Regions from separate parts of the Paracoccus seriniphilus genome, predicted to be linked through region 2. Evidence: riboswitches for the same ligand, from Rfam matches in the RefSeq annotation. Region 2 holds a riboswitch; each other region holds the start of a gene.
What was found. A riboswitch is a leader RNA that binds a small molecule or an ion and turns the genes downstream of it on or off. The one in region 2 is predicted to bind cobalamin.

Region 1 (7,486 bases), on a different replicon from region 2:
GGCAGCGGGCCTTGCGGCGCATCCACCAGCCGCAACAGATATCGGTTCGCCCGGCTCGCAAAAGGCTGCAGGTTCTGCTTGCCGATGGCCAGAAAGACCCGCGCCCCGCCATCGGGCAGCGCCGCCGCGGCCGAGTCATAATCCGCGACCATGGTCCAGTTGTCGCCGTCACCCGCGCGCCACGCCCTGCGCTGCAGGACCAGCAGATCCACCCCTGCCCGTTCACAGGCCAGCATGGCATTGCGGCTGATCCGTGCGGCAAAGGGATGGGTGGCGTCGATCACATGGCTGATCTCTTGCTGCCGCAGATAATCGCTCAGCCCCGCCACGCCGCCAAAACCGCCCACCCGCATCGGCAGGGGCTGGGCGCGCGGCGCATCGGTGCGCCCGGCATAGGAAAAGATCGCGTTCATACCGGCACCGGCCAGCAATCCCGCAAGACGACTGGCTTCACTGGTGCCGCCCAACAAAAGGATGCGTGTCATGACTAGGCCCTGGCTGACGATTATCGGCATGGGCGAAGATGGGCCAGAGGGGCTGACAGATGCAAGCCGCCAGGCACTGGCGCAGGCGCGGCTTGTCTTTGGCGGCGCCCGACATCTGGCGCTGGCAAAGATTGGGGACAGGGGCCGCCCATGGCCGGTTCCCTTCGATATTTCACAGGTTCTGGCCTGCAAGCCCGATCCAGTCGTGGTGCTGGCCTCGGGCGACCCCTTCTGGTTTGGCGTCGGCGGAACACTGACCGCGCATCTGGCCCCCGAGGAATGGCAGGTCTTTCCTGCGGCGGGCTGCTTTTCGCTGGCCGCCGCGCGGCTGGGCTGGCGGCTTGAGACAACCCGCTGCATGGGGTTGCATGCGGCAGAATTCGCACGTCTGCGCCCGTTTCTGGCCCGCAAATGCCGCATCCTTGCCACCCTGCGCGACGGGGCGACCCCTGCACGTCTGGCCGATTGGCTTGTAACGCAGGGCATGGGCAGGATGGAACTGGCCGTGCTGGAACGTCTGGGCGGCCCGTCCGAGCGCATCCGCTGGACCCGCGCCGATCGATTCGACCTGACGGATATCCAAGCACCGGTCGCCGTGGCCCTGCGCGGGGATCATCTGCCACGCGGAGAAGGCCTGCCAAATGCCCCCGGACGTCCGGATGAATATTTCACGCAGGACGGCCAGATCACCCGTGCTCCGATACGCGCGATCAGCCTTGCCGCCCTGGCCCCGCGCCCCGGCGAACTGCTTTGGGATATTGGCGGAGGCTCGGGCGCGATCAGCGTCGAATGGGCACTGGCGGGCGGACGCGCCATTTGCATCGAACCCCGCGAAGACCGCACCGACAATATCCGTCAGAACATCGCCTCTTTCGGTCTCTGCGATGCAATCAACTGTCTTCAGGGTGCCGCCCCCGCCGCGCTGGAGGGCCTGCCCGAACCCGATGCAGTTTTCGTCGGCGGCGGGGCCAGTGCCGCGCTATTGGACATGCTGTGGGGTCTGATGCCTGCTGGCGCGCGGCTGGTCTGCAATGCCGTCACGCTGGAAACCGAGGCCCTGCTGATCGCACATCACGCCGATCTGGGTGGGGATCTGACGCGGATCCAGCTGTCCGCTGTGGCGCCCCTCGGCCGGATGCGGGGCTGGCAAACCGCCCGCGCCGTCACTCAATGGAGCGTGACACGATGAAGATCGCTGGAATCGGATGCCGCCCCGGCGCCTCGGTCGAAGCCTTGCGCGATGCGCTGCTGCGCGTCCTGATGATCGCCGGACCGGTCGAGGGCGTCGCCACCATTCCCGCCCGCGCCGCCGAGTTGCGCGCCCTCAGCCTGCCGCTGATCCTTGTCGAGGTGGCGGGCATCGAAACGCCCACCCAATCGCCGCGCATCCAGGCGCTGCATGGCACCGGTTCGGTGGCCGAGGCTGCTGCCATCGCCGCCTGCGGAAAGGATGCCGTGATCATCGCGGCGCGCGTCACCAGCGCCTGCGGAACCGCCACTGCCGCAATTGCAGAGAGTCCCGAAAGCCCATGACCATACATTTCATCGGTGCCGGCCCCGGAGCGCCGGATCTGATAACCCTGCGCGGTCGCGACTTGATCGCAGCCTGCCCGGTCTGCCTCTATGCCGGCAGCCTCGTCCCCCCGGCCTTGCTGGATCACTGCCCCGCCGGTGCCCGCATCATCAACACCGCGCCGTTGACTCTGGACGAGATCATCGCGGAAATGTCGCGCGCCCATACAGCGGGTCAGGACGTGGCGCGACTGCATTCGGGCGATCTGTCTGTCTGGTCGGCAATGGGCGAACAGCTGCGCCGCCTGAGAGCGCTGGACATCCCCTTTGACGTGACACCCGGCGTGCCATCCTTTGCGGCGGCCGCAGCAGTCTTGCAGAGCGAGTTGACCCTGCCGGGGCTGGCGCAATCCGTGGTGCTGACGCGCACTTCGGGGCGGGCCTCGCAAATGCCCGATGGCGAGACATTGCAGAATTTCGCCCGCACCGGCGCGACATTGGCCATCCATCTGTCGATCCATGCCTTGCCGGATGTGGCCGAGGAACTGATCCCCTTCTATGGCGCGGATTGCCCCGCCGCCGTGGTCTGGCGCGCCAGTTGGCCGGACCAGAAGATCATTCGCGCGCGCCTTGCCGACATCGCCACGCAGGCCGAGGGAATCGACCGGACCGCGCTGATTCTGGTCGGTCCGGCTCTGGCGGGACAGGATTTCGACGACAGCCGTCTTTACGCCGCCGATTACGACCGCCGCTATCGCCCCATTGGCCCAGAACCGAGGTTCCCCGAATGAGCAATATGCCCCTGACACCGGGCCTGATGATTTCCGCACCCTCCTCGGGCACCGGCAAGACCATGTTGATGCTGGGCCTGCTGGCGGCCCTGCGGGCGCGCGAAATTCGCGTGCAGCCCTTCAAGTCCGGGCCGGATTACATCGACCCCGCCTTTCATCTGGCGGCCGCCGGGCAGCCCTCGTTCAATCTGGACAGCTGGGCGATGGGACAGGCGCAGATCGTTGCGCATCTGCAAGGACGCGAACCTGCCGATCTGGTGCTGGCCGAGGGGTCGATGGGGCTGTTCGACGGGGTGGCGTCGCCTGGGGAACATGGCATCGGTGCCAGCGCCGAGATCGCCATGATGACCGGCTGGCCCGTGCTGCTGGTTCTGGATGTCTCTGGGCAGGCGCAATCGGCGGCAGCCATCGCACATGGATTTGCCACGCTTGCCCCCGATCTGCCCTTTGCCGGCGTGGTGCTGAACCGCGTGGCCTCGCCCCGGCACGAGGCGCTGATCCGCGAAGGCATGGCGCGCGCCGGGATCGCGGTGCTGGGATCACTGCCCCGGCGCGGCAATATCGAACTGCCCGAACGCCATCTGGGTCTGGTGCAGGCCGAAGAGACCCCGCATCTGCGGGCGCTGCTGGATCAGGCGGGCGAATTTGTCGGGCAGCATTGCGATCTGGACGCGATTCTGGCTGCCGCCGCGGCACGCCCCCTGATGCAAGTCGCCTCGCATCACCCCGTGCCGCCACCCGGTCAGCGGATCGCTCTGGCACGGGATGAGGCATTCAGCTTCGTCTATCCGCATCTGATCGACGAATGGCGCCGGCAGGGCGCGACCATCCTGCCATTTTCGCCACTGGCGGATCAGGCCCCCGATGACAGTGCCGATTGCTGCTGGCTGCCCGGCGGTTATCCCGAACTGCATGCCGGTCGCATCGCCGGGGCAGGCAATTTCTGCGAGGGGCTTGCCCGATTCGCCCGCAGCCGCCCGGTGCATGGTGAATGCGGCGGCTATATGGTGCTGGGCGCGGGGCTGACGGATGCCGAAGGCAAGCGCCATGCCATGACCGGCCTGCTGGGGCTGGAAACCAGCTATCACAAGCGCCGGATGCATCTGGGCTATCGCATGGCGCGGCTGGATGCGCCAATGCCCGGGCTGCAAGCCGGGGCAACCCTGCGCGGTCATGAATTTCACTATGCCTCGATCCTGTCGCAACCGGATGAGCCGCTGGCGCGCGTCAGTGACGCCAACGGAAATCTGGTCGCGGAAACCGGATCGCATCGCGTGATGCCCGGTGGCGGGCATGTCACGGGCACCTTCTTTCACCTGATTTCGCGCAGCCAGAATGCTTGACCGCGCGCGCGCAATGCAATTTAGCTGAAACTCTGATCGGTGCCCGTACAGACGCCAAGCGTCGGGCTTCATCGGGAATGGGGAAGGGTGGACCAAATCGCGGCACCCGAAGCCCCAGCCGCCCCCGCGACTGTATGCGGAGAGCGTGCTTCAACAAAGCCACTGGCCCATCGGGCCGGGAAGGCCGAAGCGACGCCTTGACCCGCGAGCCAGGAGACCGGCCGTCAGCCCATAACCAACAGCCGTCGGGTGGGACGGCAAAGGAGACTGACATGCATATCGAACCCGGAATTGTCACCGGCGCAAAGCTTGCGCTCAGCTATGCCACGGCCGCGGCTGCCGGAGCCTATGGCCTGAGGCTGGCCTTCCAGACCGCACAGGAGAAGGGCTGGACCTCGCTGGCCCTGCGCAGCGTGCTGACCACGGCGCTTGTCTTCGTGTTCTTCGAGGTTCTGCCCCATTACCCGGTCGGCGTTTCCGAAGTCCATTTCATCCTCGGCTCGACATTGTTCCTGCTGTTCGGCGCGGCGCCCGCGGCCATCGGCCTTGCGCTTGGTCTGCTGACACAGGGCCTGCTGTTCGCACCCTTCGATCTGCCGCAATACGGCATGAACATGACCACGCTGCTGGTGCCGCTGTTCGGCCTGTCGGCTCTGGCCAACCGGATCATCGCACCGGGCACCGCCTATGTCGATCTGCGCTATGGACAGGCGCTGGCCCTGTCGACGGCCTATCAGGGTGGCGTCGTGGCCTGGGTGGCCTTCTGGGCGATCCTCGGTCAGGGCGTTGCCGGTATCGAAGGGGTCGCGACCTTTGGCGTGGCCTATATGACCGTGATCCTGATCGAACCACTGGTCGATCTGGCGGTGCTGGCTGTGGCGAAATCCATGCGCAGCCTTCAGGGCAGCGCCCTTGTCACGCCCCGTCTGTTCGCCTGAGCAACAGGAGGCGCGCGGGCTGAAACCGGCCCGCGCATACCAAGGCATGAGGTCGCGATGATCGAACTGAGCCTGATCGGCATTGGCACCGGAAACCCCCGGCATCTGACCCTGCAGGCGATCGATGCGATGCGTTCGGCCGATCTGATCCTGATACCTCTCAAGGGCGCCCAAAAGGACGATCTGGCCGGGCTGCGCCGCAGGATCTGCGCTGATCATTGCGCCCCCGATTGTCAGGTGATCGAATTTCCGCTGCCGGTCCGCGACGCCAGTCACGCCGATTACCGTCAGGGCGTCGATGACTGGCATGATGCCATCGCGCAGGCCTGGCTGGGACAGATACGACAATATCTGCCCGAGGGCGGGAAACTGGCCTTTCTGATCTGGGGTGATCCGTCACTCTATGACAGCACCCTGCGCATCGCCGAGCGGCTGACCGCGCATCTGCCACTGCAGACGCAGGTCATCCCCGGAATTACCGCCATTCAGGCGCTTTGCGCGGCACATGCTATTCCGCTGAACACCATCGGTGCGCCGGTCCATGTCACCACGGGCCGCAATCTGCGCGACCACGGCTGGCCGGCGGAGAGCGATTCGGTCGTCGTGATGCTGGATGGGTCCTGTTCCTTTCAGACCCTGCCGCCAAAGGATCTGTATATCTGGTGGGGCGGCTTTGTCGGCATGCCCGAACAGATCCTGCTGAAAGGTCCGCTGGCCGAGATCGGCAGCCGGATCATCGAGACACGCGCGCAGGCGCGAGCCGCCCATGGCTGGATCATGGATATCTATCTGCTGCGGCGGGTCTGAACCGGACCGTCAGCCCAAGGGCGGAGAATGCGGGATCAGCACGCGCTGCGAGCCGGTCACGAAATGATCGAAACTATGGGTCCAGACGTGATGGGGCCACCAGACCTGCATCATCTGATCGGCGGGCATATAAGCCGCCGTATACAAGGTGCCGAACCCCGAAGAAAACGCAGTGGAATACAGCGGTGGGCGCAGGAACATGCTGATGAAGCGATCCTGGGTTTCCGGGTGCAGGGTCAGCCGGTTCAGCAGGAACCGCTGACGTTCCACCGTGGCGGTAAACCTGGCATGACCGGGCCATTCCACCCGCTCCTGATGATTGGTGGCGACCGGAGTCTGCGAGATGATCGTCGGGCGGTCCGGCGTCAGATAGGCGGTGAAATAGCGCCTCTCTGCGTCAAGAACGGTGACGTTATAGCTCATGTGGCAGGGCACGCGGCGCAGCACTTCGGCGGCCTCGTCCAGCGTTTCGCAGGTCTGCAGGATATAGCGCAGGATCAGCGGAATGCCGAAACCATCGCCGACCTCGCGCCGCCCTCCGAAGGTCAGGGACAGAGCCAGCCCGGCGTCATTCATGCCGTCGATCAGCCCGAACATGCCATCGCTCATCCCGATGACACGCCGTCCCTGCCAGGCTGTGCGCATCAGGATGGCGTCAAAGGCATCCGGGCTATAGTCGTAATTGCGCACCAGCAGCGGCCTGTCGCCCTGCCAGATTGCCTGGCTGCAGCCCGACAGATAGCGCGGCGGGCAATAGAAACTGAGAAATCTGGCCTGGCTGTCCCCACCGCCAACCAGTTCGCAAAGCTCTTCGTAAAGTGGCAGGATTTCCGGCATATGTTGTGCCAGCGCAAGACGGCACTCGCGATAGGTGGGACGGCCGGACAAACCTTCCGAAGCCCACCATTTGCGATAGGACGGCCAGTACAGGTTGAACAACCCGGCCCAGATCGGGCCGGGCTCGTCTTCGCTGATCGCCTGAAAGTTCAGGGACATGTCCTGGCTTACATGATCTTGAAGGCAGGCGGCTCCATGGCCTGCGCCGCCGGAAGCGGCTGGGCGGAAAATGCGTTCTTGATGCCGTGGATCCATTTCTGGGACCGTTCGGTCAGCTTGAACCCGGCGGTCATGGACCGGCCCCGCGTCACCAGAATGCCCAGATCGGCGCCTTCATAGCGATAATCACCCGGTGCCGAGATCCGCAGGAAGAAGGCCTCATTCTCGGCCTCGACCGCGCGGCGGTGGTAATCGAAGCGGTCAAACACCACGCGCCCGTCATCAAGCATCTTGTAGATGCCGCTTTGCGGGGCCTCGGTGATGATATCGACATTGTCGTCGGTATGCTTGATGACCATCTGCGACCAGCTGTCGATCATGTCGGGGTCAGCCCATCTTGCGTTCAGTTCGGCGACATCCAGTTCAAAGGGCTTTTTCGAGAACGCCAGCAGATGGAACAGGAAAAGCGGCGCATCGGCATGGGCGAAAGCCGCATGATTGGTCATCGAACTGGCACCGGTGATCCTTGGGTTCAGCTCTCCCAGCCACAGGTCGCCGGTCTTCTTGTCGATCAGGAAATCCAGTTCGAAATAGCCGCGATAGCCCTCCTTGCG
Region 2 (7,486 bases):
GGCCGCACCCAGTTCGGGATAGGCCACGGCTGCGGCATTGGCGACGCCACCACCATAGCAGAAGCCGGTAATTCCGACTTTGCCCGACAGGTCGGGATGGGCCATCATGAACTCGACGGCGGCAAAGAAATCATTCATCAGCTTGGTGGGATCGACCTGCTGCTGCAGCGCGCGGCCCTCTTCGTCATTGCCGGGATAGCCCCCCATCGGCGTCAGCCCGTCGGGCGCCATGGCGATGAAACCGGCCTTCGCCACCCGCCGCGCCACATCCTGGATATAGGGGTTGAGACCGCGGTTTTCGTGCACGACAACCACCGCAGGGGCCTGTGGCGCATTCGTCGGGCGCACCAGATAGGCGCGCATCTCGCCGTGACCATTGGGCGAGGGATAGCTGATCCATTCGGCCTTGATGTCGGGATCGTTGAAACTGACCTGCTCGGCCATGGCGTAATTGGGGCTCATCATCGACAGGATCGTCGCCGCCGTCAGCCCGCCGATCGCGAATTTCCCCGCGCGGTCAAGAAATTCCCGCTTGGTGATCATGCCATGGGCGTAGAAATCGTAAAGTTCCAGCAGTTCCGGTGCGAAATCCTTCGCTGTCATCCGATCTTGCGAGTCGTCTTTCATCAGGAATCTCCACTGTTGCAGGCGAAAGCATTGGGCGAGATGTTTCGCACATTGCGCATTGGTGCCCCGGGCTACATGCCCGGGCGGTTCAATCAGCTTAGCAGATCGCTTTGCAAAGGGTGCTGGAAACTCGGGGTGCGGCGGGACACTCGCAAAAAGTTGCACGAATGGTGACAATGCCCCTTGAAGGAAAGGAAGCGCGGGCCGCGACCCGGCCTGCAATCTTGACAGGTCGGATCGACCATTTCCCTTGTCGGCCAGATCCGCCGAGGCGATGGAACCGGTCGAAAGCAGAACCCTTCAACGAGCTACTCTCTTGCAAGTGATCCCGCTCTCGGTTGGTCGCATGGCCGCCTTCAGCCGCGCCCCCGATATGGCGGAACGCCCTGGTCGGGTATCCAGACGGCTTCGGGCATGGGGCCGGTCTGCCAGAAGACGTCGATGGGAATGCCGCCGCGCGGATACCAATAGCCGCCGATGCGCAACCATTGTGGCTCAAGGAAATCGGCCAGCCGCCGCGCAATCGATATCGTGCAATCCTCGTGAAAGGCACCGTGATTGCGAAAGGATGTCAGGAAAAGCTTGAGCGATTTCGATTCGACCAGCCACGGACCGGGCACATAGTCGATCACCAGATGGGCAAAATCCGGCTGGCCGGTCATCGGGCAGAGCGAGGTGAACTCGGGCGCGGTGAAGCGCACGTTATAGGCCACATCCGCCTGCGGGTTGGGAACGCGCTCCAGTTCCGCCTCGGCGGGGCTGGCGGGGATGCGGGTTTCGCCGCCAAGTTGCCTGAGATTGCGATAGATGTCTTTGGTCATGGGTTTCTCCATCGGTCAGACGCCGCGCTTGTTGCCCCAGATCAGGACATGCAGTTGCGGCAGAATACGCGGGGCGAACCATCCATCGGTCATCGCCATTTCGGTCAGCCAGCCAAGGCGATCGGCCAGCGATTGCGGGTCGACAGCGATATCGGGGTCGACCACGGGGTTGCCGGGCTGCAGAAACAGGGCAAGATCGCTGTGCCTGGCGTGAACCTCTCGCGCCCATTGGTAATCGACCTCGTCAAAGATCACGATCTTCAACACCTGCTGACGCGCCTTGCGGCCAATGTCACGGCAGGCGTCAAAGGCGTCCCAATCCACCCGCTCACCGCTCGATGGCGGTTTCGGAGACAGCACCAGCGTATCAAGCTGGGCAAACCATTGGCGCGCGATAGAACCCTGAGTCTCGCAGGCGAAACGATAGTTTGCCGCCTTGCCCATGCTGATCAACGGGCCAAAGTCCTGTATGGCCGGGTTGCCCCCGGACAGCGAAACCGTCAGCGGCCGGTCGCGCGAAAGTTCGCGCACCTTCTTCCAGACGGTCTCGGTCGTCATCTTCGCCCAGTCATGGCGGTATTTGCTTTCTACCGCATGAAGGCTGTCGCACCAACTGCAGCGATAGTCACAGCCCCCCGCGCGGACAAAGACGGTGGGTTCCCCGATCAGCGCGCCTTCGCCTTGGATGGTGGGGCCGAAAATCTCGGCGATGCGCAGGGTCATGGCCGGTATTCCGCCCATGTCTTGGGGGTCTCGCTGACCAATACGGCGCTGGTCTCAGGCCAGCGCGCGGCGCACCAGTCAAAGAAGTGTCTCGCCAGGTTCTCGGCGGTCGAGGGGCCTTCAAGCACATCGTTCAGATGCCGGTGATCGAAATGATCATCGATATGGGTCTTGAGCGGCTTGAGGTCGTGATAATCGCGCACGAAGCCATCCGGGTTCAGCGCCTTTGCGGCCAGTTCGACCACGACGATGTAATTGTGTCCATGCAGCCGCGCGCATTGATGGTCGTCGGGCAGATGGCTCAGGCGATGGCTGGCCGAGAAATGGAACTCCTTGCGAATACGGAACATCAGCCGTTCTCCCGCGTGGTAAGCGCCGTGATCCAGTAGTCGGGATCGGCATAGGGCGTCGGGTCGCTGACCCCGGCCAGATGGAAGGCCTCGCGTCGCTCGACACAGGTGCCGCAGCGGCCGCAGTGGATTTCGCCGCCCTTGTAGCAGGACCATGTCTCGGCAAATGGCGTGCCATGCGCCGCGCCCTGGCGGACGATTTCGGCCTTGCTTTCCCTGACGAAAGGCGTGTGCAGCCGCACATCGGCATAGCCTTGCAGGGCGGCCTGCTGCATCGCCTCGAAGGCGCGGGTGAAGCCGGGGCGGCAATCGGGATAGATGAAGTGATCGCCGCCATGCACCGCCGTCGCCACGGCCTCGTCACCCTGCGCCGCCGCGATGCCAAAGCCGATCGACAGCATGATGGCATTGCGGTTGGGCACGACGGTAATGCGCATCGTTTCCTCGGCATAATGCCCATCAGGAACGTCGATTTCGTCGGTCAGGGCCGAACCCGACAGCGCCGCACCGATGCCGCGCATGTCGATCAGGTGAAAGGGCACGCCCAACCGCGCGGCCGCCGCCTGGGCGAAGCCAAGCTCCTTGCGGTGGCGCTGACCATAATCGAACGAGACAAGCCGTGTGAGTTGATGCTCATTGGCGGTAATATGCGCAAGCGACACGGAATCGAGTCCGCCCGAGCAGATGACAAGTGTTTTCATTTTTGAGGCCCTTGTTTTGATGTCCGGGTAGGCTGCGACCGGATGGCGGGCCTTATTTCAGAAACCGCGCGGATTGCAAGTGGCATCGCCCCCGCGCATGGGGGCGGATCACGGGGCGGTTCGGGCCTATTGCCCCGGCCAGCAATCCTCGTGGATCACGCTGTCAAGATCCAGCCTCTGGCGCCAGCCCCGGGCTTCCAACTCGGGCCTGGGGTAGAGTTCGTCGACATGGCCCGCGCAAAGATAGGCCACGATTTCCACATGGTCGGGAATGCCAAGCAGGTCGCGAAGGTCCTGGGGTCGAAAGATCGAAACCCAGCCAATTCCGATTCCTTCCGCGCGGGCGGCCAGCCAGAGGTTCTGGACAGCGCAGACCGTCGAATAGAGATCCATGTTGCTGTTATGGGTGCGCCCCAGAACCACCTTTCCGCCACGGGTCCGGTCGCAGGTCACACAGATGTTCAACGGCGAAGTCAGGATTCCTTCGAGCTTCAGGGACCGGTAAAGCGCCTTGCGGTCTCCTTCGAACATGTCTTCGGCTTCGGCATTGGCGCGAAGGAAGGCTGCATGGATATCGGCGCGCCGTTTCGGGTCGCGAATCAGCAGGAAATCCCATGGCTGCATGAAACCGACAGATGGCGCGGCATGCGCGGCCGCAAGAATGCGCCGAAGGGCGGCGGGATCGATCGGATCGGGCCGGAACTCGTTGCGAACGTCGCGGCGGGCGTTGATGATATCGTAAAGGGCCTGGCGTTCCCGTTCGTCAAAGGAACGGGCGGGCTGGGGAACGACCTGTTCTGCAGAAATCTCTGGGGGCATCTGAAACCTCGCATATTTCAATGCGCCGCGGGTTCCACCCCGAAGCGCGATGAACATCAGGCCGGTCTTCTGGCTTCGGATCATCTCGTCCTGGCGCCTTCCCGGGCATGGCCCAGTGGCATCTGCCAGACGATCCCCGATACAGCGGCGGGCCCGCGCCGGATTCTCACCGGCTTCCCGATTCTCCCCCGAAGGGGCACCTGACCATGCCCTTATCCCGCGACCGGCTGCGCCACGCAAACAGAGTTTCCATGCACCGGGCGGTCTCGGCACCTGAACAGATGGAAAGCCCCTGCGGCGGGCCCATGCTGGCCAGCGATCCTCCCAATCGAAGTCAATGCCATGCCTTGACTGTTTCAAGAGGATGTCGGCGAAGTCATGCTCAGGATCAATGGTTCGAATTCCGGCGCCCGCCTTTCGGCATTCATTCAGCCAGCAGCCGGCAGCCGGTTGGTCGTGTTCATGAAGGCCAGTGTATCCTTGAACGAGGTGATGCCCGCATCCGATCCCAGGCCGGTAGCCACCAGTGCCGCCGAGGCCTGCGCGAAACCGAGCGCCGTGGTCAGGTCCATCTTGTGATGAAGTGCCGTGATGAAGCCCGCGTCGAATGCGTCGCCGCAACCGGTCGTGTCGACGACCTGAATGTCAAAGGCGGGTTGGAGCAGCTTTTCCCCCTTGTGGTCGATGAAGCAGGCACCCTCGCCGCCAAGCGTGAAAACACATTGGCGCACGCCCTTGTCGATAAAGAAGGCCGCTGTGGCATCGATGCTGCTGGCGCCCGAGATCAACCGCGCTTCCTCGATGGAGGGCATGAAATAATCGATATGAGGAAAAAGGTCGGTCAGCAGGTCGATTGTTCCGTCATTGGCCCCCAACAGATCGAAGGTCACGGTCCGACCGCGTCTTTTGGCCTCGGCCAGCAGCCGCGCGCTTGGCGCTCCGTCAAGTTTCGCCAGCAACCCGGTGCCGCCAAGATGGATGATCGGCGCTGCCAGAACCGCTTCCAGCGCGTCGTCGGCCAGATCGAAATGATCGGATGCGCCGCGCTGATGCAGGGCGGGGCGGTCGCCATTGCGGCGGATGTTCAGGATCGACGCTGATGTCGGCACGCCCGTCAGTCTTTGCATCTGCTGGGTATCGACGCCATGGCGGTTCAGTGAATCCAGAACGAAATCGGCCTTTTCGTCGTCCCCCACCGCGCCGACGGCCATGCAATGCAGGCCCAGTTTCGCCAGGTCGACCACGGTGCCGCCTGCGGTGCCCGCGACGGTCAGACGGATCTGATCGATGAAATCCACCTCGCCTCCGGGCGGAATATGATCGACCGGATGCCCAAGGATATCAAGAATATACAGGCCGATGACAGAGACGTCGTGTTGCATGGGTTCCTCCGGGGATATGGTGTCAGCTGCGGTTGCGCAGGGCGAAGGCCGTGCCCGCCAACAGGATGAATGCTCCGATGATGGTGCGCTGAAGGGTGCTGGGAATACCCACGAAGACCAGCACATTGCTGACCAGCGTGATCAGCAGCACGCCAAGCAGGGTTCCGATCACGGTGCCCGAGCCACCGGTGATCCGTGCGCCCCCCAATACGACGGCTGCGATGATTTCAAGCTCCATCCCCGCAAGGTCGAAGGGGTTTGCCAGCCGGTTCGATGAGACATGCACGATGCCCGCGATCCCGGCCAGCATCCCGGCCCAGGCAAAGACGAACAGCCGGACATGAAACAGGTTGAAGCCCAGCCTTGCCGCGATGTCGGGATTGCCGCCTGCTGCAAACACGGCGCGCCCCATCAGGGTCCGCTGCAGGATGAGCCAGGTCGCAAGCGCCACGGCCAGCAGGACCAGAACCGTAGCAGGCAGGCTGGAGGTCATGCCGGTCGCGCCGTGATGCGTGATCAGCGATGCCCTGCCGAACCCGTCCAGGGCGGCAGGGATATTCATGAACAGCGCCGTGCCCACGAAGGTCAGCAGAAAGCTACGGATGATATATTGCGTGCCGATGGTCACGATCAGCGAGGGCGCGCGCAGGACATGCACCAGCAGGCCATTGCCCAGCCCCAGCACCGCGCCACCGATGGCAGCTGCGGGCAGCATCACCCAAAGAGGCATGCCGGGAAAGCTGTTCGTGGCCAGCATGGTCAGCGAATACATGACAAGGGCGGCAATGGCCGTGAAGCTGACATCAATGCCACCTGCGGCCAGAACCACCAGCACGCCCATGGCGAATATCCCCGGCACGACCGAGGCCCGCAGGATGTCGAACAGGTTGTTCATCGACAGGAAGGCCGGATTGGCGATTGCGACAACCATGATGGTCAGCAGAACCAGCGTCAGGGTGAACAGCTCGGGGCGTTTGCCAAGCAAGTCCCAGAAACGCGCCGCCAGACCGCGCTTGTTCAAAGTGGCGACATCGCTCATTTCGCGTTCTCCTGCAGGGTGGCGTCCTGATCGCTGGACATGATGCGGTAAAGATCGTCTTCGCTGACTTCCCCGGCGCTGCATTCAGCCACGACCCGGCCCTGCCGCATGACCAGAATCCGGTCGCAATTCTGCAGCAATTCCGGGTGATCGTCCGAGATGATGATGACGGCCATGCCGTTGTCCGCCAGCCGCTGGATGATGCGAAAGATGGTGTCCTTCGAGCCGACATCGACCCCGACGGTCGGGCCATGCAGGATCAGAAGCCGGGGGTTGATCGTCAACCAGCGCCCGATCAGAACGCGTTGCTGGTTGCCCCCCGACAGTGATTGCACCGGAACCGAGACATCGGGCGCAACCACCTGAAGATCGGCGATCTGCTCTTCGGCAAGCTGCTTTGCGCTGCCGCGGCTGATCATGCCCAATGCGTTGCGCAGCCTGTCCAGCACCGGCAGGGTGACATTGTCCTGAATGGATTTCTCCAGAAACAGCCCTTCCGTCAAACGGTCTTCGGGCACATAGCCGATGCCCTCGGCGATGGCGGCGGCAGGCGTCGGCAGGGCGACGGGATCTCCGTCCAGAGAGATGCGGCCCGAGGCGGCAGGCTGCACGCCGGACAGCGCCAGCGCCAGTTCGTTTCGCCCCGAGTCCAGCAGGCCGGTAATGCCAAGGATCTCGCCCTTGCGAAGCTGAAGCGAAACATCATGGAACGCCGCCGCCGACAGGTCGGACACCTCCAGCCGGACATCACCGATCCTGGGGTGATTGCGATAGCGTTCTTCCGATATCTTGCGCCCGGTCATCAATTCGCCGATCTCGGATTTGCTGGTGCTGCGCACGTCACGCTCGGCCACGATGGCGCCATCGCGCATGATGATCGCCCGCCCGCCCAGGGATTTGATCTCGTCCAGCTTGTGGGTGACGAACAGGATGCTGACATTGCGATCCAGCAGGCCGCGCACCACGCCCAGCAGGTTTTCCACCTCATGCCGTGTCAGCGAGGTTGTCGGCTCGTCCATGATCA
Region 3 (7,486 bases), on a different replicon from region 2:
TCAGCAGTGGCGATGCCTGAAGAATCGCCGAGGCAATGCTGAGATCGCCGATCGACAGCGCGGTCAGAAATGCGATCCCGGCCACCGCCTCGGCCAGATTGCGCAACAGGACCTTGGGCACATAGAGAAAACGCCATTCCAGCCCTTCGGGACTGAAGGCCAGCCACAGGCCAAACAGCAACATGCCCGCCAGGCCGACCAGCAGCAGCAGTTGCCCGGTCGGAATGTCGCGTGACAGCAATTTCAACAGGGTATCTTCGCAAGAGAAGCTGGCCATGCTCAATGTCATCAGCAGGGCAGCCCGCGCATTGGGGGTCATGTCCTGCACTCCAGCATCTCGATCAGCCCCGGAAGCTCCGTGATCCTTGCCAACTCGTGCAGGCGGGGATGCCTTTCGGGCTCGGCATGTTCCACTGACCAGGTCATGTCATGGGGAATGAACACCCCGATTCCGCCAAGCTCGACCGGCGGAAGCACATCGCTTTTCATCGAGTTTCCCGCCATCAGGAAACGTTCGGGCGCAACGCCGTGCCGTTTCAGAACCCGCGCATATTGGCCCGGCGTCTTGTCGGCCAGAATCTCTATCGCGGCGAATCGTTCCGCCAGACCCGAGGCTGCGATCTTGCGCTCCTGATCCATCAGGTCGCCCTTGGTGATCAGGAACAGACGGCGATTCTCCAATGCGGCCAGGGCATCCTCGACCCCCTCCAGCAGATGCACGGGATGGGCCAGCATATCCCGCCCCATCTCCAGGATTCTGCCGATGGTATGGCCATCCACGCGCCCCTCGGTCAGTTCGACCGCCGTCTGGACCATCGACAACATGAAGCCCTTGATGCCGAAACCATAGCGCGACAGGTTGCGCTTTTCGGTCTCGACCAGCCGTTCGGTCACCGCATCACGTTCCGCATGGTCCGCCAGCATATCCGCGAAAGCCGCTTCCGTGCTGCGGAAGAAGGTCTCGTTTTCCCAAAGGGTATCATCTGCATCCAGACCTATGGCGTCGAACATCATGACCTCTCGCGGCGCGTTGTCGCAGTCAGGCAGCGAAATCACGGCTCTGCCGCTTTGTCAAACCCGGTGCTCGACCGCGCCGGAGAGGCCTGCCCGGCCCCTGAAATGGCACGTTTTTCCGCGCCACGCGCCATCTGCCAGCGGTGAAATGCCCTTTGCACGCATCGCCGGGCCGCCTCTCTCTTGCCGCTTCCACGCCGCGCGACCGCCACAGTCCGGACCGGGAAATCATCTGGAAGATTGAGCGGCATCGCCGATTTTGCTACCTTTGCCTCCTAAGAAGGGAATCCAGACCGGGTCAACCGGCGCACCCTCACCTGAGGACAAGACCAGGAAACCGAGGAGACAGCCCCATGCTGAACCGTATCGTGATTGCGGCGGCCGCCATCGTTCTGACGGCACCGCTGGCCATGGCCGGCCCCATCGACAGCGCCTGCGTGCGTTCCGACCGCGCACAAGGAAACAGACATCTGTGCAGTTGCATTCAGCGTGTCGCGAACAAGACCCTGTCGCGCTCGGATCAGCGCCGCGCCGCGGCCTTCTTCAGGGACCCCCATCAGGCGCAGGTCGTGCGCATGTCGAAATCGAACGCGGACAATGCCTTCTGGGCGCGCTACAAGCGCTTTGCCTCGTCGGCCGAAGCCTATTGCCGTTGATCCCTTGCGCATTACCGTTCTGACAGGTGCCGGCATATCAGCCGAAAGCGGATTGGCGACATTTCGCGCCAGCGACGGGCTGTGGGAAGAGCATCGCATCGAGGATGTGGCCAGCCCCGAAGGCTTTGTCCGCGACCCCGATCTGGTTCACCGGTTCTATAACGACCGCCGCAAGGGCGCGGCAGCGGCACAGCCCAACGCGGCCCATCGCGCGCTGGCGGAACTGGCAGGACGACATGATCTGACGCTGATCACCCAGAATGTCGATGACCTGCATGAACGCGCGGGAAGCCCGGATGTCATCCATATGCATGGTTCCCTGAGCACCGCGCTTTGCGCCAGTTGCGGGCATCGCTGGCCTGCCCCGGCGGAAATGTCCCCGCAAACGCCATGCCCGTCCTGCGCGGCGCTTGCGGCACGGCCGGATATCGTCTGGTTCGGAGAAATGCCCTATCATATGGAGCGGATCTGGGCGGCGCTGGAGGATTGCGATCTTTTCGCCGCCATCGGCACCTCTGGCAATGTCTATCCTGCGGCCGGATTTGCCCAGCATGCCGGGCGCATGGGGGCCAATTGCATCGAGCTGAACCTGCAGAACAGTGCCACCTCGCGCGATTTCGACCACCATATCCGCGGCCCGGCCTCGGAGACGGTGCCCGGCTGGGTGGCGTCGCTTTCATGACACAGATGCCCTGCCCTTCTTCTGGCGGTGGGGCAATTGTCCTTGCGCGAATCCGGACGCTGGTCTAGCTCCGCCCTGCCTCGGTTCCGGGATTTCCCGGTGAAAAGGGAATGCGGTGAAATTCCGCGACTGCCCCCGCAACTGTCAGCGGTGAGCGAGGCCGGAACATGCCACTGTCCGCCAGATACGGATGGGAAGGCCCGGCCGACCAGTGACCCGTGAAGTCAGGAGACCTGCCGAAGCCCTATCACCCTGAGTGCATGCGTGGGGCATGCACGAAACGGATGTTCCGATGTGGTGGTAACCGCCGTCCGGCACCGCCGCCGGACAGACCGCAGACCGCCCGCTTTGGGCGCCTGAAAGGGACCACGACGTGAAACGCCTTTCCATTCTCGCGACTTCGGTCGCAGCATTTGCCTCTCCCGCACTGGCGCAGGACAACACGGTCCTGCCGACCATCACTCTGACCGCCAACCGCGAAGCGACCGAACTTTCGCATTCGGGCAGTTCGGTTTCGATCCTTCAACGTGAGGACCTGCAGGATCAGGTCGGGCAGCCGATCGCAGAGACATTGTCGCGCCTGCCCGGGGTCAACTGGCGTCAATCCGGCCCCCTGGGCACCACGGGTTCGATCCAGTTGCGCGGTGCGCCCAGCCAGTATCTGCCCGTGCTGATCGATGGCATCGACGTTTCCGACGCCGCTGCCGGGCAGCCCTATTTCGACATTGGCGGCCTGACCGGCAGCAGCATAGACCGGGCGGAATTGCTGCGCGGCGCGCAATCCGCGCTCTATGGGTCGCGGGCCATGGCCGGAGTGCTCAGCCTGCAATCCCTGCGTCCCACCCAGGATGGGCTGCATCAGGAATTCGCCATCGAGGCCGGCAGCTATCGCAGCCTGCAGGCCAGCTATGGCGTGACCCTGCGCCGCGACGACACCGATCTGGCATTCCAGGCCAGCCGGATCATTACCGACGGCTACTCCGCCAGCGATGAGAACGACGGCAATACCGAAAATGACGGCTATGAAGCCACGCGGTTGACATTCTACGCCGCACATCACCTGCAGTCAGGCGTGACCATCGGCGTGAACGGTTTCTGGGAAGAGAGCCGTGCCGATTTCGATGATGGCTTTTACGATTTCGCCACCGGAAACTATTATTTCGGAGACACCTATGGCACGCCGGGGGACGACTATACCGACAAGGAATCCTATGGCCTGCGCGCCTTCGCCGAGTTCTCGACCGGATCGATCGATCACGAAATCGCCCTGACGCGCTATCAACTGGACCGCAGCAGCTGGACGAACGGCTATGAATCTCCCTTCAAGGGCACGCGCACCAAACTGTCCTGGCATGGGGCGACCGATCTGGGCAGCAATGGCACGCGGGTGATCTTTGGTGCCGACACGGAAAAGGAAAAGGCCGAGGGCAATGGCGACGCTCGGCTATCAGGTGTCTTTGGCGAAATCGCCATGCCCGTGGGTGACAGCATCGATCTCAACGCATCGCTGCGCCGCGATGAGCATGCCCAGTTCGGCGGTTTCACTTCGGGGCGGGTGGCAGCCGTCTATCGTGCCAGCGACGACCTGCTGTTCCGCGCGGCCTTTGGCAACGGGTTCCGCGCACCGTCGCTCTATGAACTCTACAGTGCCTATGGAGACGACGACCTCCAGCGCGAGGAAAGCCGCACGGCGGAAATCGGGGTCGAAAAGCTTTGGGGCAACGACAGCCATCTGCGCGCCACCGCCTTCTGGATGGAAGCGGATGACCTGATCGGCTGGGATCCCGACAGCATCTCCTGCGCTGCCGCATCCGGTCCCTATGCCATGCCGGGCTGCTATGCCCAGGTCGATGGCAAGGCGCGGCGTTCGGGGCTGGAGCTTGATGCGCGTCACAGCTTTGGCAACCACAGGCTGACGGCAGCCTATACCTATACCGACAGCGGCCCGACTTCGGAATGGGCCAAGGTTCCCCGGCATGTCCTGAATCTGGGTTTCGAGACCACATTCTCGACCGACACGACGGCAGGGATCCAGCTGCAGCATGTCGCGGACCGTCCCGATGACCTGGATGACTTCACGACCGTGGACCTGATCCTGCGCCAATCCCTGCCCCGCGATGTCGAGGCCTATCTGCGGCTCGAGAATATCTTTGACGAGCAATACCAGTTGAATGATGGCTATGGCACCTCGGATCGAGCGGCCTATGTGGGCATCCGTGCGTCTTTCTAGAACCCTTGTCGCGCTGGTGTCAGCCTGGCTGATGGCGGCAGCGCTGCCGGGCCATGCTGCCCCGCGGCGTGTGGTGTCGATGAACCTGTGCACGGATCAGATCGCCATGATGTTGGCGGCGCCGGGGCAACTGATCTCGGTCAGTGATCTGGCGCAGGATCCGCGCATGTCGCCCATGGCGGCCCAAGCTGCTGCCTATCCGATCAATTATGGCCGCGCCGAGGAAATCTATCTGATGCGCCCCGATCTGGTGCTGGCGGGTCAGTTTGCCTCGGGGCCGACGGTCGCAATGCTGCGCCGGCTTGGCCTGCAGGTCGAGGTTCTGCCCCCTGCCGAAAGCATCGCCGCGATTCGCAACGAGATCACCCATGTCGGTGCATTGTTGGGACAGGATGCGCAGGCACGTGATCTGCTGGCGCAATTCGATCAGGGGCTGGCGCGGCTGGCATCCGGCAGGGATCGGGGCCGGGCGGCGCTCTATTATGCCAATGGCGTGACCTCGGGGCCGGATACGCTGGCCGGCACCATTCTGGCACAGGCCGGCTTTCGCAATATCGCCGCGGAAATGGGGATCCGCCATACCGGCAGCCTGCCGATGGAGATGCTGGTCATGTCGCGGCCCGACCGGCTGATCACCGGAGCGAAATGGCCCGGACAATCGCGCAGCGAAGCCATTCTGGACCACCCGGCGCTGGCCCGCATTGCCCCCGCGGCACAAAAGGTCACCGATCAGGACTGGATCTGCGGCACGCCCTTTATCCTGCGCGCCATCGAGAGTCTTGAATGAAAGCGCTGGTTCTGTCCCTGACCGCGATTGCCGCACTTCTTTTTGCGCTGTCGCTGCTGACCGGCCCGGCAGGCATCGGTGCCTGGCAGGGATTGGCCGCGCTGTTCAACGGCGGTGACGGTCCGGTTCCGATAGTCATGCGTGAGATCCGCCTGCCGCGCGCGGTTCTGGGCTGCGCCATTGGCGCGGGTCTTGGTCTGACCGGTGCTGCAATGCAGGGCTATCTGCGCAACCCGTTGGCCGAGCCGGGGCTGATCGGCGTTTCCGGCATGGCAGCGCTGGGGGCCGTTCTGGCGATTCAATCCGGGCTTTCTCTGGCCTCGCCCCTTGCCCTGCCTGTATCCGCGCTGATCGGCGCGGCCATCGGCATCGCGCTGCTGTTCATGCTGGCAGGTCCGCAGGGCGGCTCGGTAACGCTGATCCTGGCCGGGGTGGCGATTTCCGCGCTGGCAGGTTCTGGCACGGCATTGGTGCTGAACCTTTCCCCCAATCCCTATGCCGCCAATGAAATCGTGTTCTGGCTGATGGGATCGCTTGCCGATCGCTCGATGGTTCATGTCTGGCTTGCGCTGCCGCCAATGATGCTGGGCGCTGTGCTGATCTGGACGACCCGGCGCGCGCTGGACGCGCTGACACTGGGGGAATCTGCGGCGGCGGCGATGGGAGTCTCACCCGCCGCGCTGCGCCTGCGGCTGGTCATCGGGGTCGCGCTGATCGTCGGCCCCGCCACCGCCGTTGCGGGAGCCATCGGATTCGTCGGTCTGGTCGTGCCACATATCCTGCGTCCCTGGGTGGGTGCCCGGCCCTCGGCACTGTTGCTGACATCGGCTTTGGGCGGAGCGGTTCTGCTGTTGTCGGCCGATATTGCCGTGCGCCTGATCCTGCCCGAACGCGATCTGAAGCTGGGGGTCATCACCGCATTGGTGGGGGCGCCACTGTTCCTGCATCTGATCTGGAAAACGCGCAGCGGAGGGCGGATGTGATGCTGCTGGAACTTCAGGGCCTTTCGGTCACCCGCCGCAACAGACCGGTGCTGAGCGATATCAATCTGACGCTGGACCGACATGAGTTGGTCGGCCTGATCGGCGCGAATGGCGCGGGAAAGTCCACTCTGATGGAAACCGCGCTGGGGCTGCTGCCGGTGACCGCGGGTCACAGCAATCTGGCCGGGATGAGCGCGGCGGATCGTGCTCGCAAAGCCGCCTATCTGCCCCAGTCACGCGAAATCGCATGGCCGGTCAGCGTCGAGGACTTGATCGCACTTGGCCGTATTCCCTGGCCCGGTAGCGGGCGTGCCGCCGTGGACCGGGCGGCCATAGACGCCGCCATCGCCCGCATGCATCTGGAGCCCTTTCGCAAGCGCACCGCCATGCGCCTGTCTGGTGGCGAACAAAGCCGGGTTCTGATCGCCCGCGCGCTGGCGCAGGAAACGCCCCTGATGCTGGCCGATGAACCTATCGCCGGGCTGGACCCCGCCCAGCAACTGGCCTGCATGCGGCTGTTTCGCGAATTGGCCTGCGAGGGACATGGACTGCTGGTCTCGATCCACGACCTGGGCCTGGCCGCGCGGTTTTGCACCCGCCTCGTCCTGCTGGCCGAAGGACGCATCATCGCCGATGGCGCACCACAGGATGTTCTGGGCGACGAACTGATGCAACGTGCCTTCCAGATTCGCACCCAGCGGATCGAAACCGAGCACGGGCCATTGATTCTGCCGCTGTGATCGCCGCGAGCCGGTTTCAGCCCATGCTGCCCAGAATGTCTTCGGTGATTGCGGCGACTTCCTCGCGCGCCACCGCATTGCGGGACTGTTCGACTACGCCCAGCCCCAGACCCAGGGTCTCGGCATAGGCGACACGGTTGGCGATTTGTGTCGGCGCCACGATTGCGCCCAGTTCCACCGCCTTTTCGCTGACATCCAGCGACAACCGGGTATTGGGCCGCACCCGGTTCAGCACGACCAGCACCGGCGCCTTTTCCCGCCGTGCCAGATCCAGCACACCTTCGGTCGCCCACAGATCGACATGGCTGGCCGAGACCGGCACCAGCACCAGATCCGCAACCCGCAGCGAGGGTCGCAGATCGCTGTCGATCTTGGGCGGCGTGTCGATGATCAC
Region 4 (7,486 bases), on a different replicon from region 2:
TCATCTGGCCCAGGCCCACGGCATGGGCCTCGTCATTGCCCTTGCGGATCGAGGGCACGGAATCGATGGCCGACATTTCGCTGACGGCAGTCAGGGCACGGATGGCGGCTTCGACCGTGGCGCCGAAGTCGGGACCATCCATTGTCTTGGCGATATTCAGTGATCCCAGATTGCAGGAAATATCCGTGCCCATATGGGCATAGCTGAGATCTTCGTTGAATTCCGACGCCTCGTTCACCTGCAGTATTTCCGAACAGAGGTTCGACATGGTGATGCGCCCGTCGATCGGATTGGCGCGGTTCACCGTGTCCTCGAACATGATGTAGGGATAGCCGCTTTCGAACTGGATCTCGGCCAGCGTCTGGAAGAACTGGCGTGCATTGATCTTTTTCTTGCGAATACGCTTGTCGTCGACCATCTCGGCATATTTCTCGGTGACCGAGATTTCCGAGAAGGGTACGCCATAGACGCGCTGAACGTCATGGGGCGAGAACAGATACATATCCTCGTTCCGCTTGGCCAGATCGAAGGTGATGTCAGGGATCACCACGCCAAGGGACAACGTCTTGATGCGGATTTTCTCATCCGCGTTTTCGCGCTTGGTGTCCAGGAAGCTGAGGATATCGGGATGATGGGCGTTCAGATAGACTGCACCCGCGCCCTGGCGTGCACCCAGCTGGTTGGCATAGCTGAAGCTGTCTTCCAGCAACTTCATGATCGGGATCACGCCTGAAGACTGGTTCTCGATCCCCTTGATAGGGGCCCCGGATTCGCGGATGTTGGTCAGCATCAGGGCGACGCCGCCGCCGCGTTTCGACAGTTGCAGCGAGGAATTGATCGCCCGGCCGATCGATTCCATGTTGTCTTCGACGCGCAGCAGGAAACAGGAAATCAGCTCGCCGCGCGATTTCTTGCCCGCGTTCAGAAAGGTCGGCGTGGCGGGCTGGAAACGACCCGACAGGATTTCATCCATGAACTTCATGGCCAGATCCTGATCGCCCCGCGCCAGTGCCAGCGCCACCATGACCACGCGATCTTCGTAACGCTCCAGGTAGCGCTGCCCGTCTCGGGTCTTCAGTGTATAGCTGGTGTAATATTTGAACGCGCCAAGGAAGGTTGGAAAACGGAACTTCTTGGCAAAGGCGGCCGCCCAGATCCGGTGCAGGAACTCGCGCGGATAGTCGGACAGAACCTGCGGCTCGTAATAGCCTTCGTCGACCAGGTAATCCAGCTTCTCGTCCAGGCTGTGGAAGAAGACAGTGTTCTGGTTGACGTGCTGCAGGAAATACTGCCGCGCCGCCATGCGGTCGGCCTCAAAGCGGATGTGCCCCTTGTCGTCATAAAGGTTCAGCATCGCGTTCAGCGCGTGATAGTCGAGGTCGGGCTTCACACTGTCAAGCATTCCATTTCCTGCAGTTTTTTCAGCCCGTCGCGGACACGGGCAATATCGGTTGGTGTTCCCGCCAGTTCGAATCGATACAACACGGGAACGCGGCATTTATCGGCAATCACGCGCGCGGCCAAGGCATAGGTTTGCCCAAAGTTGCGATTGCCCGCGCCGATCACGCCACGCAATCCGGCCCGACGCGCTTCATCATTGAGAAAGCGGATGACCTGCTTGGGCACCGCACCGCGACCTTCGCCATCGGCATATGTGGGGCAGATCATCACATAGGGCCGGTCCGGCATCGGCATCGGATCGCTGCTGCGCAGGGGAATGCGCATTGCCGACAACCCCAGGGCCGCCACAAAGCGGGCGGTGTTGCCCGATCCCGATGAGAAATAGACCAGCCCCACCATCGCGAATGATCAGGCCAACTGGCCGATCATGTCCGGACGAAAGCCTGCCCAGTGGTTCTCACCGGCGATGACGACGGGCGCCTGACGGTATCCCAATGCCGTCACCCGCTCCATGGCTTCGGCGTCCTGGGTCAGATCGACGATGTCGTAGTTCAGGCCGCGGGCATCAAGAGCACGGGTGGTGGCGGTGCATTGCACACAGGCGGGTTTGGAATAGACGGTGATGGTCATGCGCTCGGCTCCTGGTCTCTATGTCTGGATGGCGGTCCCGCGCTTGACTGCTGGCGAAGATCCGCCAACAGCCACGCTGCCGGGCCCACCGCCCGTAGTCGTTTTTTGCCATGGCAGGTCTCCTGACTCGCGGACATGGGACAACCGGCCTTCCCGGAGTGATCCAGTGGCTTCATCAGTCGATCCGACCGCTTACAGTTGCGGGGGCAGTGCCGGCTTTTCACCGACTTCCCTTTTCACCTCTGACGGATGTCATTGGCACCATAGCCACATCACTTAGCCATCCAAGCGGGTATAATGTCAATATGTGGTGTCGGGACCAAGGAAATTTTCTGGGGACAATGCTGCCGCGTCCAGTGATTCCAATGCTTTGCAATTCAGGATCCCGTGTGGGTCAGACCGCCGCGCTGGTCAAGCCTTCAGGGCGGGGTTGAAAATGTCGTTTCAAGGCTTCGTTGCCTTTGAAAATTTCGGGGGCGTCCCTGATCTGCAAAGCAGGAATGAAAAAAATGTTGATAATTTCATTTCCGGTGGCAAGATCGATATTCGATGAAGAGGGAGTGATTCGTGACTTCTGGTGCTGATCTGCGGACATTGAGAAAGAGCCGCGCCTTGACCCTGGCGCAGCTCGCCGAAGCCATGGGCCGGTCCCTGGGCTGGATGTCGCAAGTCGAACGCGATGTCTCGCGGATCAGTGCCGAGGATTTGGCCAAGCTGGCACAGATCCTTGATGTGGCGCCGTCGCTGCTGATCCAGCCCAAGGCCGAGACGCCACGGGAAGAAGGCCGTATCGTTCGGGCTGACCGCCGCCGTTCGCTCGGACACCGTCATGACGGGTTGATCGAAGCGCTGATCTCTCCGGACCTGACCGACAGTTTCGAAATCGTCCATTCGACCTTCCTGCCCGGGAAGGCGCTGCCCGAGCCTGTGCATCGCGAGACGCAGGAAGTCGGCTTCATGTTGTCGGGACGGCTGGATCTCAGCTTCGGCGACCAGAAATTCACCGTGGGTCCGGGGGACAGTTTCCGGATCCGTAACGAGCCCTATCTCTGGGCAAATCCCTATCGTGAAACCGCAGTGGCACTGTGGGTAATTTCGCCGCCGATCTACTAGAAAGGACCTTCGACGTCGCAATGTGCCAACATAGGAATCCATGATCATCATTGTTCCGCGGGGATCGGCGTCTGGCCGAAGATTCGCGGAGGATTCTGATCACCCCGCAGCCATGTGATGGAGGGTCATACCCTTCCGCGATCAGGCTTTGCGCGGACCCTGAACATCAATCAGATCGCCGGCTCAACCGGCGGCGTTTCAATGACCTCGACCAGGATTCCCGGGGCTGATGAGTCATGCCAACAGAGGAAAGAACAGAATGAAGCGAACAAAAGCCATCAGTGGTCTGTTGTCCCTGATTTCGCTGGGGATGGTGTCTCCTGCATTTGCACAGGACGCTGTAACGGTGGCCTATTTCCAGGAATGGCCGATGCCGTTCCAATATGCCAAGGCCAAGGGGCTGTACGAGGAAAAGCTGGGCGTTCCGGTCAATTGGGTTGCCTTTGATTCGGGTACCGCGATGTCGGCCGCCATGGCGGCCGGAGATGTGCAGATCGCCATAAGTCAGGGGGTGCCTCCCTTTGTGGTGGCGGTTTCGGCGGGGCAGGATCTCGAGGTTGTCGATATTGCCGCCTCCTATTCCGACAATGACAATTGTGTTGTCGCTTCGCGGCTGGAAATCGACAAGGACAGCGCGGGCGAACTGACGGGCAAACGCGTGGCGCTGCCCGTGGGGACCATCGCCCATTACGGTTTCCTGCAGCAGATGGAGCATTTCGGTGTCGATCCGGCCTCCATGACCATCGTGGACATGGCCCCGGCCGAGGCGGCTGCGGCCTTTGGCCAGGGCAGCATCGACATGGCCTGTGGCTGGGGCGGTGCGCTGGACCGGATGAAGGCCGAGGGCAATGTGCTGCTGAGCGGGGAAGAAAAGGAAGAGGCAGGTATTCTGGCCTTCGACCTGACGACGACCTCGGCCCGGTTCGCTGCAGAGAATCCAAAGCTTCTGGCGGATTTCCTTGCGGTGACCGCGGATGCCAATGCGATGTGGAACGCTGGCGACAAGCGTGACGAGATGCTGCCGGTGATAGCCCAGGATGCCGGCATGGACGAGGCTTCTGCGGCTGCCGTCATCGACAATTTCAAGTTTCTTTCGCCCGAAGAGCAACTTTCCGAGACCTGGTTGGGCGGACGCGTTGCAAGCTATTTCAGTGGCGTGGCGGCGATGTTTCACGAGCTTGGGAACCTTCCCTCGGCGTTGCCCAGCTACGCTGAATTCATCGACACGTCGGCGCTTTCTGATGTGTCTGGCCGCTGACGCTTGGTGGAAGGCGTTTGGTGCCTTCCGTTTCTGCCATGGCAAAAAGGAGATGGCCCCATGTCCGGCCTGATGCTGAAGAATATCTCGATGCGTTTTGATCTTGCCAACGGCTCGCATGTGCAGGCGTTGCAGGATGTCTCGCTGGATCTGAAACCCGGGCAGCTCTTGTCGGTGCTTGGGCCTTCGGGCTGCGGGAAATCGACGCTTCTGAACATCATCGCGGGTTTTCTGGCGCCCACGGGCGGCCAGATCACGCTGAACGGCCATGCGGTGACCGGGCCGGATGCCGAACGCGGCGTGGTGTTCCAGAAGGGCGCGCTGTTTGAATGGATGAACGTTCGGGACAATGTGTCCTTCGGGCCGCGCATGGCGGGCCAGCGCGAGGCCGAATATGGCGCCCATGTCGATCACCTGATCGAAGTGGTGGGTCTGCAGGATTTCCGTGAAAAGGCGATCTACGAGCTGTCGGGCGGGATGCAGCAGCGCGTCGCGCTGGCGCGCTGTCTGGCCAATGATCCCGATGTCATCCTGATGGACGAGCCCCTGGGCGCGCTGGATGCGCTGACGCGGGAAAAGATGCAGGCGATGGTGCTGAACCTGTGGAAGGAGACCGGCAAGACGGTGATCCTGATCACCCATTCGGTCGAAGAGGCCCTGCTTCTGGGCGAGCGTCTGATCGTCATGGCCCCGCGTCCGGGGCGTATCTACAAGGAATATCACCTTCCCTTTGCGGATCAGGGCGTTGGCAATGACCTGCGCGAGATCAAGAAGCTGCCGGAATTCGGCGCCCGGCGCGAAGAGATCCTGTCGATGATCTGGAACATGGAAGAGGAAATCATGGGTCGTCAGGGGGCAGCGGCATGACCGGTTTTGCAATTCTTCTGGTCTATGCGGGCCTGTTTGCGGGCTCGGCCCTTGTGGTCGGGCTGATCCGTCGCGCCCATGGCCGGCGCAATGACTTCACCAGCCTGAAGACCGTGACCTTCGGGGATGAAAGCGCGATCCGTCCGGACCGGGCGGCCTCGATCATCTCGATCCTGGTGGTGTTCCTGCTGTGGGGGGCGTTCACGGGGTCGAAGCTGGTGCCCTTCCACGTGCCGGGGCCGTTTCTGGGGGAAACCTCGTTCAGCTATGAGGCGCGGACCGACAGCGGTCAGATGCAATCGGGCAGGGTGGTCGTCTATGCCGGTGTCGAGGCCCCGGCCGAGCCTGCGGGTGATGGCGCCGTGGTGGCCAGCGTGCCGCGCGGGCGCGATCAGCTGATCCGTCTTCCCGAGGGGGCGCAGGCGGTCTCGGTGGACGGGCGTGAGATCACGCCGGGCGAGACGCTGGATGTGGCCCATGGCACGGTCTCGATGACGGGCAAGGGCACGCTGAGCTTCTCGGCGGACAAGGGCCTGCAGATGGAACCGATCTGGCTGCCCTCGCCCGAGGCGGTGGCGGGCCGCTTTGTCGAGATCGCCAAGTCGGGTTATCAGAACTTTACCCTGTGGGAGCATCTGGGGGCCTCGCTGATGCGGGTTCTGGCGGGTTTTGCGCTGGGATCTCTGGTGGGCATCCCGCTTGGCTATGCGATGGGCCTGTCGGGCTGGTTCCGGGGCTGGTTCGATCCGATCGTCGAGTTCATGCGGCCGGTGCCGCCGCTTGCGCTGATCCCGCTGGTGATCATCTGGTTCGGGATCTGGGAGACGGGCAAGGTTGTGCTGCTGTTCCTTGCGGCGCTGTGGGTGATGACGATCGCGGCGCGAGCCGGCGTGTCGGGGGTGAATATCACCAAGGTGCATGCGGCCTATTCCCTGGGGGCGTCGAAATGGCAATTGCTGCGCCATGTGATCCTGCCCAATTCCCTGCCCGAGATCTTTACCGGGGCGCGTGTGGCCATGGGCGTCTGCTGGGGCACGGTGGTCGCGGCGGAACTGGTGGCCGCGCAGATGGGCGCGGGCATGATGATCATCGCCGCCTCCAAGTTCCAGCTCACCGATATCGTCCTCATGGGAATCATCCTCATCGGAATCATCGGATACGGTATCGACGTCCTCATGAGACTCGCAGAGCGAAAACTCGTCCCGTGGAAAGGACAAAGCTGACGCTGTGCCGCGGCATCCGACATCATGTCCAAGGAGCAAGAATGGATATCATTGATTTTTCCGACGAACCGCTGGAGAGCAGCCAGCGCCGTCTTGCCGATCTTCCTGACCGCGTCGTCGAAGGCGACCCGCAACACCAGACCGAGCTGCATTTCCGCAGTCCGGACGGGGCGTTGATCGCGGGAACCTGGACCTCGACCCCGGGAAAATGGCATGCCTTCACGGATCGTGACGAGTTTTGCCACATCATTTCGGGACGCTGTGCCTTGATTTCCAGTGACGGCAAGCGACGCGAGTTCGTGGCCGGTCAGTCCTTTCTGATCCCCAATGGTTTCAGGGGCTATTGGGAGATCATCGAAACGACGACAAAGCACTTCGTCATCCGCGAACATTGAGCCTTTGCTGCACCGCGCGGCCTCTGGCGACGGAAATCCGTGTTTCCTCCGCCCCGATTTTTTCCGGGGCGGAGGTTTTGCGTTCGCGATCTGACACCGGCAGATGGCGATTCAGATAAAATGAAAAAAATGGCAAAAATTTCATTGCCAGATTGTGAAGAATCGGTCACTATTTTCATATGCGATGAAAGGTCAGACCTGCAGGCGCAACAAGGCAAGGGTAGCATGCCAATGGCAGAGAACGACTCTATCGCTGCTTTTTATCCCCTTCACGACCCCGCCATGGCGGTTCGGGTCATCTCTTCCCCTTTTATGAGGTCTTGAAATGGTTCTTCCTTCTACGGCGCGCGTGGTCATCATTGGTGGCGGGGTGGTGGGCGTTTCGGCGCTGTATCATCTGGCCAAGGCTGGCTGGAGCGATTGCCTCCTGCTTGAAAAGAACGAACTGACGGCGGGCTCGACCTGGCATGCGGCAGGAAACTGTCCGAACTTTGCGGCAAACTACAGCGTCATGAACATGCAGCGCTACGGGTTGGCGCTGTATCGCAAGCTGGCGGAAGAGGTGAATTATCCAATCAACTATCACGTGACCGGCGCGA

Region 1: linked by a shared signal. The riboswitch ahead of JHW44_RS13145 (energy-coupling factor ABC transporter permease) and the one ahead of bluB (5,6-dimethylbenzimidazole synthase) in region 2 are both predicted to bind cobalamin.
Region 3: linked by a shared signal. The riboswitch ahead of JHW44_RS10320 (TonB-dependent receptor plug domain-containing protein) and the one ahead of bluB (5,6-dimethylbenzimidazole synthase) in region 2 are both predicted to bind cobalamin.
Region 4: linked by a shared signal. The riboswitch ahead of nrdH (glutaredoxin-like protein NrdH) and the one ahead of bluB (5,6-dimethylbenzimidazole synthase) in region 2 are both predicted to bind cobalamin.

The regions. Positions count from the first base shown of each region.
Region 1 covers NZ_CP067129.1:2,677,077-2,684,562, forward strand. The annotation lists gene JHW44_RS13120 (cobalt-precorrin-6A reductase) at 1-485, opposite strand, end outside; gene cbiE (precorrin-6y C5,15-methyltransferase (decarboxylating) subunit CbiE) at 484-1,674, shown strand; gene JHW44_RS13130 (cobalamin biosynthesis protein) at 1,671-2,018, shown strand; gene cobM (precorrin-4 C(11)-methyltransferase) at 2,015-2,788, shown strand; gene JHW44_RS13140 (cobyrinic acid a,c-diamide synthase CobB) at 2,785-4,131, shown strand; cobalamin riboswitch at 4,151-4,371, shown strand; gene JHW44_RS13145 (energy-coupling factor ABC transporter permease) at 4,404-5,069, shown strand; gene cobF (precorrin-6A synthase (deacetylating)) at 5,127-5,876, shown strand; gene JHW44_RS13155 (C45 family autoproteolytic acyltransferase/hydrolase) at 5,886-6,872, opposite strand; gene JHW44_RS13160 (biotin carboxylase) at 6,881-7,486, opposite strand, start outside.
Region 2 covers NZ_CP067130.1:505,835-513,320, reverse strand. The annotation lists gene yghX (YghX family hydrolase) at 1-603, opposite strand, end outside; gene queF (preQ(1) synthase) at 984-1,448, opposite strand; gene queE (7-carboxy-7-deazaguanine synthase QueE) at 1,464-2,171, opposite strand; gene queD (6-carboxytetrahydropterin synthase QueD) at 2,168-2,521, opposite strand; gene queC (7-cyano-7-deazaguanine synthase QueC) at 2,521-3,222, opposite strand; gene bluB (5,6-dimethylbenzimidazole synthase) at 3,349-4,041, opposite strand; cobalamin riboswitch at 4,084-4,260, opposite strand; gene JHW44_RS16010 (carbohydrate kinase family protein) at 4,470-5,423, opposite strand; gene JHW44_RS16005 (ABC transporter permease) at 5,446-6,462, opposite strand; gene JHW44_RS16000 (sugar ABC transporter ATP-binding protein) at 6,459-7,486, opposite strand, start outside.
Region 3 covers NZ_CP067129.1:2,103,910-2,111,395, forward strand. The annotation lists gene JHW44_RS10300 (DMT family transporter) at 1-319, opposite strand, end outside; gene JHW44_RS10305 (HAD family hydrolase) at 316-1,014, opposite strand; gene JHW44_RS10310 (hypothetical protein) at 1,368-1,670, shown strand; gene JHW44_RS10315 (NAD-dependent deacylase) at 1,675-2,352, shown strand; cobalamin riboswitch at 2,417-2,607, shown strand; gene JHW44_RS10320 (TonB-dependent receptor plug domain-containing protein) at 2,726-4,582, shown strand; gene JHW44_RS10325 (ABC transporter substrate-binding protein) at 4,569-5,369, shown strand; gene JHW44_RS10330 (FecCD family ABC transporter permease) at 5,366-6,352, shown strand; gene JHW44_RS10335 (ABC transporter ATP-binding protein) at 6,349-7,092, shown strand; gene parA (ParA family partition ATPase) at 7,109-7,486, opposite strand, start outside.
Region 4 covers NZ_CP067131.1:34,963-42,448, forward strand. The annotation lists gene nrdE (class 1b ribonucleoside-diphosphate reductase subunit alpha) at 1-1,402, opposite strand, end outside; gene nrdI (class Ib ribonucleoside-diphosphate reductase assembly flavoprotein NrdI) at 1,387-1,800, opposite strand; gene nrdH (glutaredoxin-like protein NrdH) at 1,810-2,031, opposite strand; cobalamin riboswitch at 2,127-2,312, opposite strand; gene JHW44_RS16565 (hypothetical protein) at 2,426-2,626, opposite strand; gene JHW44_RS16570 (helix-turn-helix domain-containing protein) at 2,644-3,144, shown strand; gene JHW44_RS16575 (taurine ABC transporter substrate-binding protein) at 3,404-4,402, shown strand; gene JHW44_RS16580 (taurine ABC transporter ATP-binding protein) at 4,463-5,269, shown strand; gene JHW44_RS16585 (ABC transporter permease) at 5,266-6,492, shown strand; gene JHW44_RS16590 (cupin domain-containing protein) at 6,534-6,887, shown strand; gene JHW44_RS16595 (GcvT family protein) at 7,213-7,486, shown strand, end outside.